2 regions of the Methylocystis sp. H4A genome follow, and region 2 is predicted to be linked to the other one. Evidence: predicted binding sites of a transcription regulator. Region 2 holds the regulator's gene; the other holds the start of a gene.
The links. The regulator LexA, encoded in region 2, represses DNA repair genes until DNA is damaged. The targets are predictions, from matches to a motif close to TGTTCNNNNTGTGTTCNG.

Region 1: the regulator LexA is predicted to act here: its motif matches at 3,802-3,819, upstream of recA (recombinase RecA).

What each region holds. Positions count from the first base shown of each region.
Region 1 covers NZ_JADNQY010000025.1:224,544-229,684, forward strand. Annotated here, with positions in the region: gene crcB (fluoride efflux transporter CrcB) at 1-293, opposite strand, end outside; fluoride riboswitch at 378-439, opposite strand; gene IYW40_RS12590 (Kazal-type serine protease inhibitor family protein) at 885-1,121, shown strand; gene IYW40_RS12595 (hypothetical protein) at 1,180-1,581, opposite strand; gene IYW40_RS12600 (murein L,D-transpeptidase family protein) at 1,687-2,994, opposite strand; gene IYW40_RS12605 (adenine phosphoribosyltransferase) at 3,070-3,597, opposite strand; gene recA (recombinase RecA) at 3,931-4,995, shown strand; partial or broken gene IYW40_RS12615 (transposase) at 5,074-5,141, shown strand, end outside.
Region 2 covers NZ_JADNQY010000023.1:71,550-76,690, forward strand. Annotated here, with positions in the region: gene gltX (glutamate--tRNA ligase) at 1-728, opposite strand, end outside; gene IYW40_RS09475 (IS1595 family transposase) at 884-1,771, shown strand; gene IYW40_RS09480 (hypothetical protein) at 2,000-2,488, opposite strand; gene lexA (transcriptional repressor LexA) at 2,661-3,371, shown strand; gene IYW40_RS09490 (ComEC/Rec2 family competence protein) at 3,397-5,141, opposite strand, start outside.

The sequences.
Region 1 (5,141 bases), on a different contig from region 2:
GCCATCGCCAGTTCGCCGCGTTCGTAAAGCAAAACCGTCTCGAGCGAGAACGCCGAAAAGGTGGTGAAGCCGCCAAGAATCCCGGTCGTGAGGAACAGGCGCCAGTTCTGGGACGCCTCGCCCTGAAAGGCGAAATAACCCACGATCACGCCCATCAGGAACGAGCCAAGCACGTTCACGGCCAGCGTCCCGAAGGGAAAACCGACGCCGATCAGTCGGGCAAGAAGAAGATTGACCCCGTGGCGCGCGGCCGCGGCCAGTCCCCCGCCAGCAAATACGATGAAGAAGCCCATGACGTCGTCCTTTCCAACAGGCGGACGACAAACATGCTGCGGCAGGCGGCGTTTTAGGCGCGCCCCTCCCGCAGGACGCGCGTCCTTGCGGCAGGAGCCATCAGCCTCATCAGGCGGTTACCGGGAGCCCCATCCCGTGTGGGAGCCAGCATAGTCGAGCCGGCGCAAACGATCAACGCCGTCGCTGGCCGCCGACAGGGCTTCGAACTCTGGTTAATTTCAGCTCACTCTCAGCCGTCATGACCGGCCTTGTGCCGGGCATCCACGCCGGTCAGCCGCGAAACGCTTCGCGCGGAGACGGCAGGTTCGGCTCATATCCTCACATTTGCCTCGCGTCATCGCGTGGATGGCCGCGACAAGCGCGGCCATGACGCGGTGAGATGACCCCTCCCTGGATTCGGAGCGCCCTGCAGCCGCCGTCGCCGTCGCGGGAACGCTCGCCGGTCCGAGGCGTTATCCCTCCGTTACGAAAGCATTTTTTGGAGAATTGCTATGTATTTACGCCTTGGCTTGCGCCTCTGCGCGCTCCTCGCTTCGACGCTCTTCGTATTCTTTGCTCCCGCGCCCGCCTCGGCCGCCAAGGTCGGTGAGATGTGCGCAGGCATCGCCGGCATTCAATGCGACACAGGCTTGTGGTGCGACCCCGAGCCGGGCCAATGCCGCGGAGCCGACATCGCGGGCAAGTGTGTGGAGGTTCCAAAGATATGCACCAAGGACTATCGCCCGGTGTGCGGCTGTGACGATAAAACCTATGGTAACGACTGCACGCGTCGCGCCGCCAAGGTCGCGAAAAAGTCCGACGGCGAGTGCCCGAAACCTTACAGGTGAGACTGGTGGCTGAGATCTGGCGCCGGCGCGGCGCAATCGTGCCGCGCCATTGCTTCGGCTAGTTGAGGCAGCCGCTGGCCTGCATCTGAGCGATCCAGATCGCGCAGGCCGCCTGAGAGCGCTCGTGACGGTGGTGACGGCGGGAGCCGCCGCCATAGCCGTCGTCGCCGCCAAATCCGCCGTAGCCGCCATCGCCATCATAGTCGCCGGGATCGCCGCCGAAATCTGCGCCGGGATAGCCACGGCGATAGGCTTGGCCGTAACCTTGGCCGTATCCTTGCCCGTAACCCGGACCATAACCGCCATGCCCGCCGCGCCCGTACTGATGCTGGCGCATGCATTTGTTGTAGTTTTCGGCGATCGCGAAGCACAGCGGCGCATTGGCCGCCTGGGCGATCGGCGCGAAGAGGATGCCGAGCGCGCAAGCCGCGCCGACGATAGGATAGGTCACGAGCCGCATGCGGGCGTTTTCCTTGTTTGCGCCCCCCAGCGCTTTTGCCGAAGTATCCTCACGCGCGCCGGCTGAAACCAAGCTGAACAGTCTTGTCTCAGCGTTGCGCCCCGATCACCAGCCGGCGATGCGTCGGCAGGACGAATCGCCCGCGCCAAAGGCGTAATGATCGCCGCAGGCGAAGGCCACCGGCGGTTCGCCGGTCTGCTCGAAGATGTCGTAGCCCTGCTTCAGATTGTGCCAGAACTCGGTCCAGTGCTGATAATTGCCGCCCGCGCCGACGAAGGCGAGCCAGCTGCCGCCGGTTTCCCGAGCGATCGCATGCTCCGTTAAGCGGAAGGGAAAAATGTGCACCTGCACTTCGCGCTGGCCGGCGCGCATCGCCGCTTCGACGAAGGCGTAGATTTCCTCGATGCCGCGGTCGGTCATGGCGAAGCAGCCGACCGACTTGCACGCGCCATGCACCATGACGAGACCGCCGGTCCGCCCGTTCTGGCGATCGAAGGCGTTCGGATAGCCGACGTTGAACGCGCGGTGATAATTCGAATGCGGATGCAGCTGCTTCGCCGAGACGCTGTAGAAGCCTTCCGGCGACTGGTAGTCGGCTTCCTTGAGCTTGGGTCCGAGCTTGCCGGACCATTTGCAGATTGGATAGGTCCTGTAGAGCGAGAAGCGGCTGTTGCTCTTTCGAAGCCAGAGCTCGAGCTGCCCTTCCTGCTTGAAGATGCGCACGAAGACCTGGTCCCCCATGCCGTAGCGGATCGGGGCCTCCTGCTGAAAGGCGTCCTCGGGCGCAGCCCGCAAGGTCGGCTCGACGGCGCGCGCCACCTGGGTCGGCGGCGCCGACGCCGGGGCCGATTCTTGCGCCGTCGGCGTCGCCTCAACCGCGGCTCTCGCCGACGGCTCCTGCGGCCGGGCCGGCGGCAGCGGCGCATTGGCGGGCGCCGGCGCCATTGCCGGCTCGGCGGGCGGGGTCGCTCCGGCGGTTTGCGGCTGCTCGGCAGGGGCTGACACCGTCTCGGTGAATTTGTCCGCAAGCTCGGCGAGATTGGCCGGTCGCGACGGGGGCAGCGGCGTGGGCTTTTCCACAATCTCCGGCCGCGCGGGCGGCGGCGCGGGCGGGAACGACACCGACCCTTCGACGTCGTCTTGCGGGAGAGTCGCCACCTCGACGCTCGGCTCTTGCGGCGTCGCTATTGTGGGCTCGGGCGGCGGAGCAGGGGGGAACGCGCCGGGCTTCACCCGCAGGGCCATGCTGCGCAGGCCGGTCGGCAGCGCGCCGCTCCAGGCGCTGCGCGCGGCCTCGCTCCGGACGGGAGACGCGCTCTCGCCCCAGGGCAGATAGCGGAGGGCCGCGACTCCGCCGACGAGCGCGGCGAGGGCGAGCGCCGCCAGCGCCAAATGGGTCTGTCGCGGCGTCATGCGCCTATGCAAGCCTCTCCTGGAAGATTCTGAAACTCGAGCCTGGGCTGAGCAAGACCATTCGAAAAAGGCGGTTTAGTGGCCTTGGAAGGCGACCAGCGTGCGCACCGGGACGCCGAGCGCCTGGAGCCTTTTCACGCCGGCGAGGTCGGGCAGGTCGATGACGAAACAGGCGGCGACGACGTCGGCGCCGGCCTGGCGCAGGAGTTTCACCGCGCCCTCGGCGGTGCCGCCGGTGGCGATCAGATCGTCGACGAGAATCACCCGCTCGCCGGGGAGGACCGCGTCCTCATGCATCTCCATTTCGTCGACGCCATATTCGAGCTCATAGGCGATCGAGACGACGCGATGCGGCAGCTTGCCCTTCTTGCGAATCGGGATGAAGCCGGCGGAAAGCTGATGCGCCACCGCGCCTCCCAGGATGAAGCCGCGCGCCTCCATCCCAGCGACCTTGTCGATCTTGCCGCCGCACCAGGGCTGCACGAGTTCGTCGACCGCCTTGCGGAACGCCTTGGCGTCGCCGAGCAGGGTGGTGATGTCGCGAAAGAGGATTCCCTTCTTGGGATAATCGGGAATGGTGCGAATGGCGGCGGCAAGCGGCATGAAACGGCCTTGCGATCAGCGGCGAAGGTGGCCGCGTGGATGGAATGGCGAAACCGCCACGCTCAAAGAGATACACGGATGGCGGGGGAGGGCGCAAATGAGGGGGCGTGGCTGGGGACGGCCTTCGCGCACGGGTGCGCCCGATCACTCCTTGTTGTCGCCCCTGAATTTCCGGCCAAGATCTCCAAAAAGAACTTGGCAAAAAAGAACAAATCGTGCACACTGCAGTTCAGGGTCGAGCGCGCTCTTTCGCCCAGCGCCCCTTGCCTCGCGAACGCCCTCGCAGCCGCATTGCCTGCGCCTAGCTAACCGTGTCAGAAGGAATTTTCAGCCGTGAGCCAAGCCAATCTCCGCCTCGTGGAAGGGACTTCCGTGGACAAGACCAAGGCGCTCGACGCCGCTCTGTCGCAGATCGAGCGCGCATTCGGCAAAGGTTCGATCATGCGGCTGGGCAAGAACCAGAAGGCCGTCGAGATCGAGACGATCTCGACGGGCTCGCTGGGGCTCGACATCGCGCTGGGCGTCGGCGGCCTGCCGCGCGGCCGCGTCGTTGAAATTTACGGGCCGGAATCCTCGGGCAAGACCACCCTCACCCTGCATGTCATCGCCGAGGCGCAGAAATTGGGCGGCGTCTGCGCCTTCGTCGACGCGGAACATGCGCTGGATCCGATCTACGCCCGCAAGCTCGGCGTCAATCTCGAAGATCTCTTGATTTCGCAGCCCGACACCGGCGAGCAAGCGCTCGAAATCACCGACACGCTGGTGCGCTCTGGCGCCGTCGACGTGCTCGTCGTCGATTCGGTGGCGGCGCTGACGCCCCGCGCCGAAATCGAGGGCGAGATGGGCGACGTGCAGCCGGGCCTGCAGGCGCGGCTGATGAGCCAGGCGTTGCGCAAGCTTACCGCCTCGATCGCCCGCTCCAACACGCTCGTCATCTTCATCAATCAGATCCGCATGAAGATCGGCGTGATGTACGGTTCGCCGGAGACGACGACCGGCGGCAATGCGCTGAAATTCTACGCCTCGGTGCGGCTCGACATCCGCCGCATCGGCGCGATCAAGGACCGCGACGAGACGACCGGCAACCAGACCCGCGTCAAAGTGGTCAAGAACAAGGTGGCGCCGCCGTTTAAACAGGTCGAATTCGACATCATGTATGGCGAGGGCGTCTCCAAATTCGGCGAATTGATCGATCTTGGCGTCAAGGCCGGCGTCGTCGAGAAGTCGGGCGCCTGGTTCTCCTACGACAGCCAGAGACTCGGCCAGGGCCGCGAGAACGCCAAGAGCTTTTTGAAGCAAAACCCCGAGGCCGCGCAGCGCATCGAACAGGCGATCCGCGAGAACGCCGGGCTGATCGCCGAGCGTATTCTTGACGCGCCGGATGAAAACGAGGCCTAGGCCGTGTGGACTCTAAGGATTCCATTTTAGGCGCAAATCAAATTCAAGGCGGCCTTTGGGGAGGCGGCCTTGGGTGTGATGGACCGACTGGTTTTACCGACGTGGCTTGGGAGCGGATGGCGCCGTGGATCGTGCGCACGGGCTCT
Region 2 (5,141 bases):
CGCTTCGAAAGCTTGGCGCCGTCCGGTCCGTGAATCAGCGGAATATGCGCGAAGGCCGGGACCGTCCAACCCATCGCTTGATAGATGTGCGTCTGTCGCGCCGCATTGGTGAGATGATCGTCGCCGCGAATGATCTGCGTGACGCCCATGTCGTGATCGTCGACGACGACCGCGAGCATGTAGGTTGGCGCGCCGTCCGAGCGCAGCAGAATAAAATCGTCAAGATCCTTGTTCTGGAAGACGACGCGTCCCTGCACGGCGTCGTCGACGATCGTCTCGCCGTCCTGGGGCGCCTTGATGCGCACGACATAGGGCGCGCCGGCGGGCGCCTCCGAGGGGTCGCGATCGCGCCAACGGCCGTCATAGCGCCAGGGGCGCTTTTCCGCCTTAGCCTTCTCGCGCATCTCCTCGAGCTCCTGCGCCGTGGCGTAGCAGCGATAGGCGTGTCCCCGCGCCAGCAGCTCTTCGGCGACCTCGGCATGGCGCGCGGCGCGCGAGGACTGGTAGACGATGTCGCCATCCCATTCGAGGCCGAGCCACTGCAGGCCGTCGATGATGGCCTCGATCGCCGCTTGCGTGGAGCGCTCGCGGTCGGTGTCTTCGATACGCAGCATCATCCGGCCGCCGTGCTTCTTGGCGTAAAGCCAGTTGAACAGCGCCGTGCGCGCCCCGCCGATGTGCAGAAAGCCGGTGGGCGACGGAGCGAAGCGGGTGACGACCTGAGACATGAGCGCCGCGAATTCCTTGGTTTTGGGTCGGCCCGTCTAGCACGGGACACGCGAGGCGAACATAGTTCGTCACGATGATGGTTTAACCAAAGCGTGAACATTTGGGGGCTGTATCCCCTCTAGACATGTAACGCGGTTTGTGCGATAAAGTTCGCATGAGCACAAAGCCTCCCACCCTTAAGCAGTTTCAGAAGCGGTTCCCCGACGATGATGTTTGCCTAGAGCACATCATGCGGGTCAGATATGGCCAGCGTTTCGCTTGCGAGAGCTGCGGTCGCGAAGCCCACTTTTACCGCGTCAAAGGCCGCCGCTGCTACGAGTGCGAGCATTGCGGCTATCAGGTCTATCCGACCGCAGGGACGCCATTCGAGAAGACGCGAACGCCTTTAACGGACTGGTTTTTCGTCATGTTCCTGTTCACGGCCTCGCGCAATGGCGTCGCCGCGAAAGAGGTTCAGCGCCAGATCGGCGTGACTTACAAAACCGCATGGCGCATGTGCAAAGAAATCCGCAACTATATGGGCACGGTCGACGGCGACCGGCCGCTAGGCGGCGCGCGCCCTTTCTCGCCCATCGTCGAAATTGACAAGGCTTTCATCGGCGGCAAAGACCGCCAAGGACAAGACGACAAAGCCGTTGTTCTCGGCATGATGGAGCGCCACGGCGACGTTGTTACGAGGCTTGTTGCCGGCCGCAATGGCCGTCACGTCATGCCACAGGTCACGACTTGGGTCATCGAAGGCTCTCGCGTCATGACTGACGACGCCCGCGTTTTCCAGCATATGCATAAGGAAGGCTTTATTCACGAAAGCGTCAATCATGGCGAAAAAGAATATGTGCGCGGCGAAGCGCATACGAATAATATCGAAGCCTTCTGGTCAAACCTGAAGCGCGGCATTCAAGGAACTTACATCAGCGTGTCTAAGAAACATCTTCAGAAGTATCTGTGGGAGTTTGAATATCGCTACAACCTTCGTCATGCTCCGCATCTGATGCTGCCGTGTCTGATGGGTGGCTTTGCGAAGCCGGCACGCCGAGCATAGCGGCTAGCAGATTATCGAAGCGATTTCCGATTGTAAGCATTGGATTGCTGCGCCTCATTTGATTTGCCCCACAGAATTTTTCTTCCGCCATTCGTTGATATCCATTTGCGAAAATCCTGGCGATATTGTTTTTGTGTCCTCTTCCGGGCCAACAAAAGTTATGTTAGTGAAATGGCATCTCTTAAATTTAATTCCAGACAGCAAAACAGCACCCATAACAGGTTGCCCTTATGGCAGAGAAAGGAAGTGCAATTTTGGATTGTCTGAAAAACTGCAAAATTCAAACCTATTATTGCTATGAACCTTCAAAAAAGCCGGCCCGTTGACTATGCATCTGTCAAATATCTTTTCTGATATAAATGGATATGTGTCATCTATTAAACTATCAATGCGAATTGTCTCATTCGAGTATGAATTACGCGCTTGCTCGGCATGCAATGCTGTAGAACTTTCTGGCGCCCTTCGAAGTAAAAAATCAGCCCACGCATAAGCTGCGAAGCCAATGAAAAATCCAGCCGCCATAAAAAACCACTTTGATTCCAAAATTGGGAGAACCGCATCCATCATCGGCCCCCAATTTGAAGCCAAGATGCGATCCCATCCCTTATCCTTGGCGAGTTCTTGAATGTTCGCTTGGGATATCGGGACGAGCACACCTGTTGCGACAATCCCTGCCACCACAGTCGCGCTGTATCGAATGGCGTTCTTGATCTGCATGCCTCATTCATACCACGATTCCCGTCACATGTTCAAAGGGGATACCTTCGACATTTGGCTTGCGGAACGCAGTAAGAACCGATATCGTTCTGTTCATGATTTGTTTAGGTTATCGAGCCAGAAGCTGCGGCTCAGCCAAAATCAACGATTCGGCTTGCGGGGCGGTGCGGCGATGCTGACCAAAAAACAAAACGATCTATTGCGCTTCATCCATGAACGTCTGAAGGAGTCGGGCGTGCCGCCGTCCTTCGACGAGATGAAGGACGCGCTCGACCTGCGGTCGAAGTCGGGGATTCATCGGCTGATTCTCGCGCTCGAGGAACGCGGCTTCATCCGCCGCCTGCCCAATCGCGCCCGTGCGCTCGAAGTTCTGCGTCTACCCGAATCGTCCACGCCGCGTACCGCCGGCGGGCGCAACGGCAAGTTCTCGCCGTCCGTCATCGAGGGGAATCTCGGGCGCGTCCGGCCGCTCAGCGAACGTTTCGAGGACGAAGGCGAACGTCAGGTCGCCATTCCGGTCATGGGACGCATCGCCGCCGGCACGCCGATCTCCGCCATCCAGAACCGCAGCCACACCATCAGCCTGCCGCCCGACCTTCTCACGAGCGGCGAGCACTTCGCGCTCGAAGTGCGCGGCGATTCGATGATCGAAGCCGGAATCCTCGACGGCGATACGGTCGTGATCCGCAAGCAGGACAGCGCCGACACCGGCGACATCGTCGTGGCGCTGATCGACGATGAGGAAGCGACGTTGAAACGCCTGCGCAAACGCGGCGCTTCGATCGCGTTAGAGGCCGCCAACCCCGCCTATGAGACGCGTATCTTCGGCCCCGATCGCGTGCGCATTCAGGGCAGGCTCGTCAGCCTCTTGCGGAAATATTAGTTTCGCGGGCGTCGGCGCACCGCCGCTACTCAAGCGGCTCCATCGCGCGCGCATCTTCCGCGCTGCGCTCTTCATCGCTCAGCGGCGCGGTAAATCCGGACGTGCGGCGATTGCGGGGCGCCGGCGACCAGGGCCGATCCTCGTCGATCGCGCGCGCCGTCGTCCATTCGACGCCATCCGCCTTGAACCTCAAAGCCACAGCCCCTGTTTCGGCTAGTCTGCGGCGATCGATCACGATCTCCGCCGCACAGCCTAACGGCGCGTAGAGCGGCGTCACGATGACGGCGGCGCGCGCGCAGTCTTCGAAGAAACCGCCGCGCCCGGCGACGAGCGCGACAAAGCGGCCATTGACGGCCTTCGCCACGCAACCCGCGCCGTCGCAGGCGACGCCGCTCCTGGCGTCCGCGGACTGGCGCGCGTCTCCATCCGCCCGCAACCATTGTTCCGCGGCGAATGCGCTCGGCTTTTGCCCCATGACGGCAAGCTGTCCGGACGGCAGGCGCAGCGCCGCCGATTCACCGGTCGCCGGCACGGCCAGATCAAAGGGCGCGCCGCTTCTCGCGCCCATCAGTCCGATCAAGGCGAGAGGAATGGCGAGCGCGCGCCACGCCCAAGTGCGCCAGAGCACGAGCGACAGGACCGCAAGCGAAAGGAAAAGGATCGCCCAGGGCGCAAAGGCCGCAACCGGCAGACTCGCGCCGGGGGCGTTCGCGATCAGCCCGGCGAGATAGGTCACGAGGTCGATGCCCAGCTTGAGGTAGCGCCAGATGAAGCCGTCGAGGCCCAAGGGGTAAAGCGCGGCGCCGACGAGCGCGCAGGGAACGGCGAAGAATTCAATGATCGCCAGCGTCAGCGGATTGCCGATCAGCACATAGGGGCTCAGCTCGTGAAAATCATTCGCCATGAACGAAGCCGTCGCCGAGGTCGCGCATAGCGTTGCGAACATCGCCGCCCCGGGTCCGTGCAGCAGGCGCTCGACGACGCTTTCGCGAAGCGCTCCCCATCGCCCTCGCGGCGCGCGATCGTCGATGCGGCGCTTCGCGAGATATTCGCCGCGCCATTCGTACACCGCGATCAAAGCCGCCACCGCCGCGAAAGAGAGCTGAAAGCTCGCGCCGAGCAACGCCTCCGGCTCGAAAGCGATGATGAAGAGCGCGGCAAGCGCCAGATTGCGCATCGACAGCGACGGCCGATCGAAAAGAACCGCCGCGAGCATGATGAGAGTCATCACGAGCGCGCGCTCGGTGCCGACGCGAGAGCCCGTGCCGATGTCGTAGAGAATGGCGCCGAGCATGGCGAGCGCCGCCGCCCATTTCTTGATCGGATAATTCAACGCGAGCGTTTGCGACATCGCCAACAGGCGCCGAAAGCCGACGAAGAAGATGCCCGCGACGAGCGTCATCTGAACGCCGGAAATGGTGATGATGTGAAATATGCCCGCCCGGCGAATGAGATTCTTGGCGTCTTCCGACAGCAAGTCGCGCTTGCCGGTCACCATGGCGGCGGCGATCGCGCCCGTGTCGCCTTCAATGATTCGATAGACCCGCATCGCCAAGGCGTTGCGCATGCGATCGACGTGCGCGAAAAAACGCAGCGAGAATGGCGCCGGTTCGGGCGGCGACATGGTCTCGATTCGCCCAAGCGCGTTGCCGACCGCGCCGATGCGCGCAAAAAATGCGTCACGCGCGAAATCATAGCCGCCGGGGAGCGCCGCCCGCGCCGGCGGCATCAGCCGCGCCTTGAAGGCGATGAAGTCGCCCGCTGAGAAAT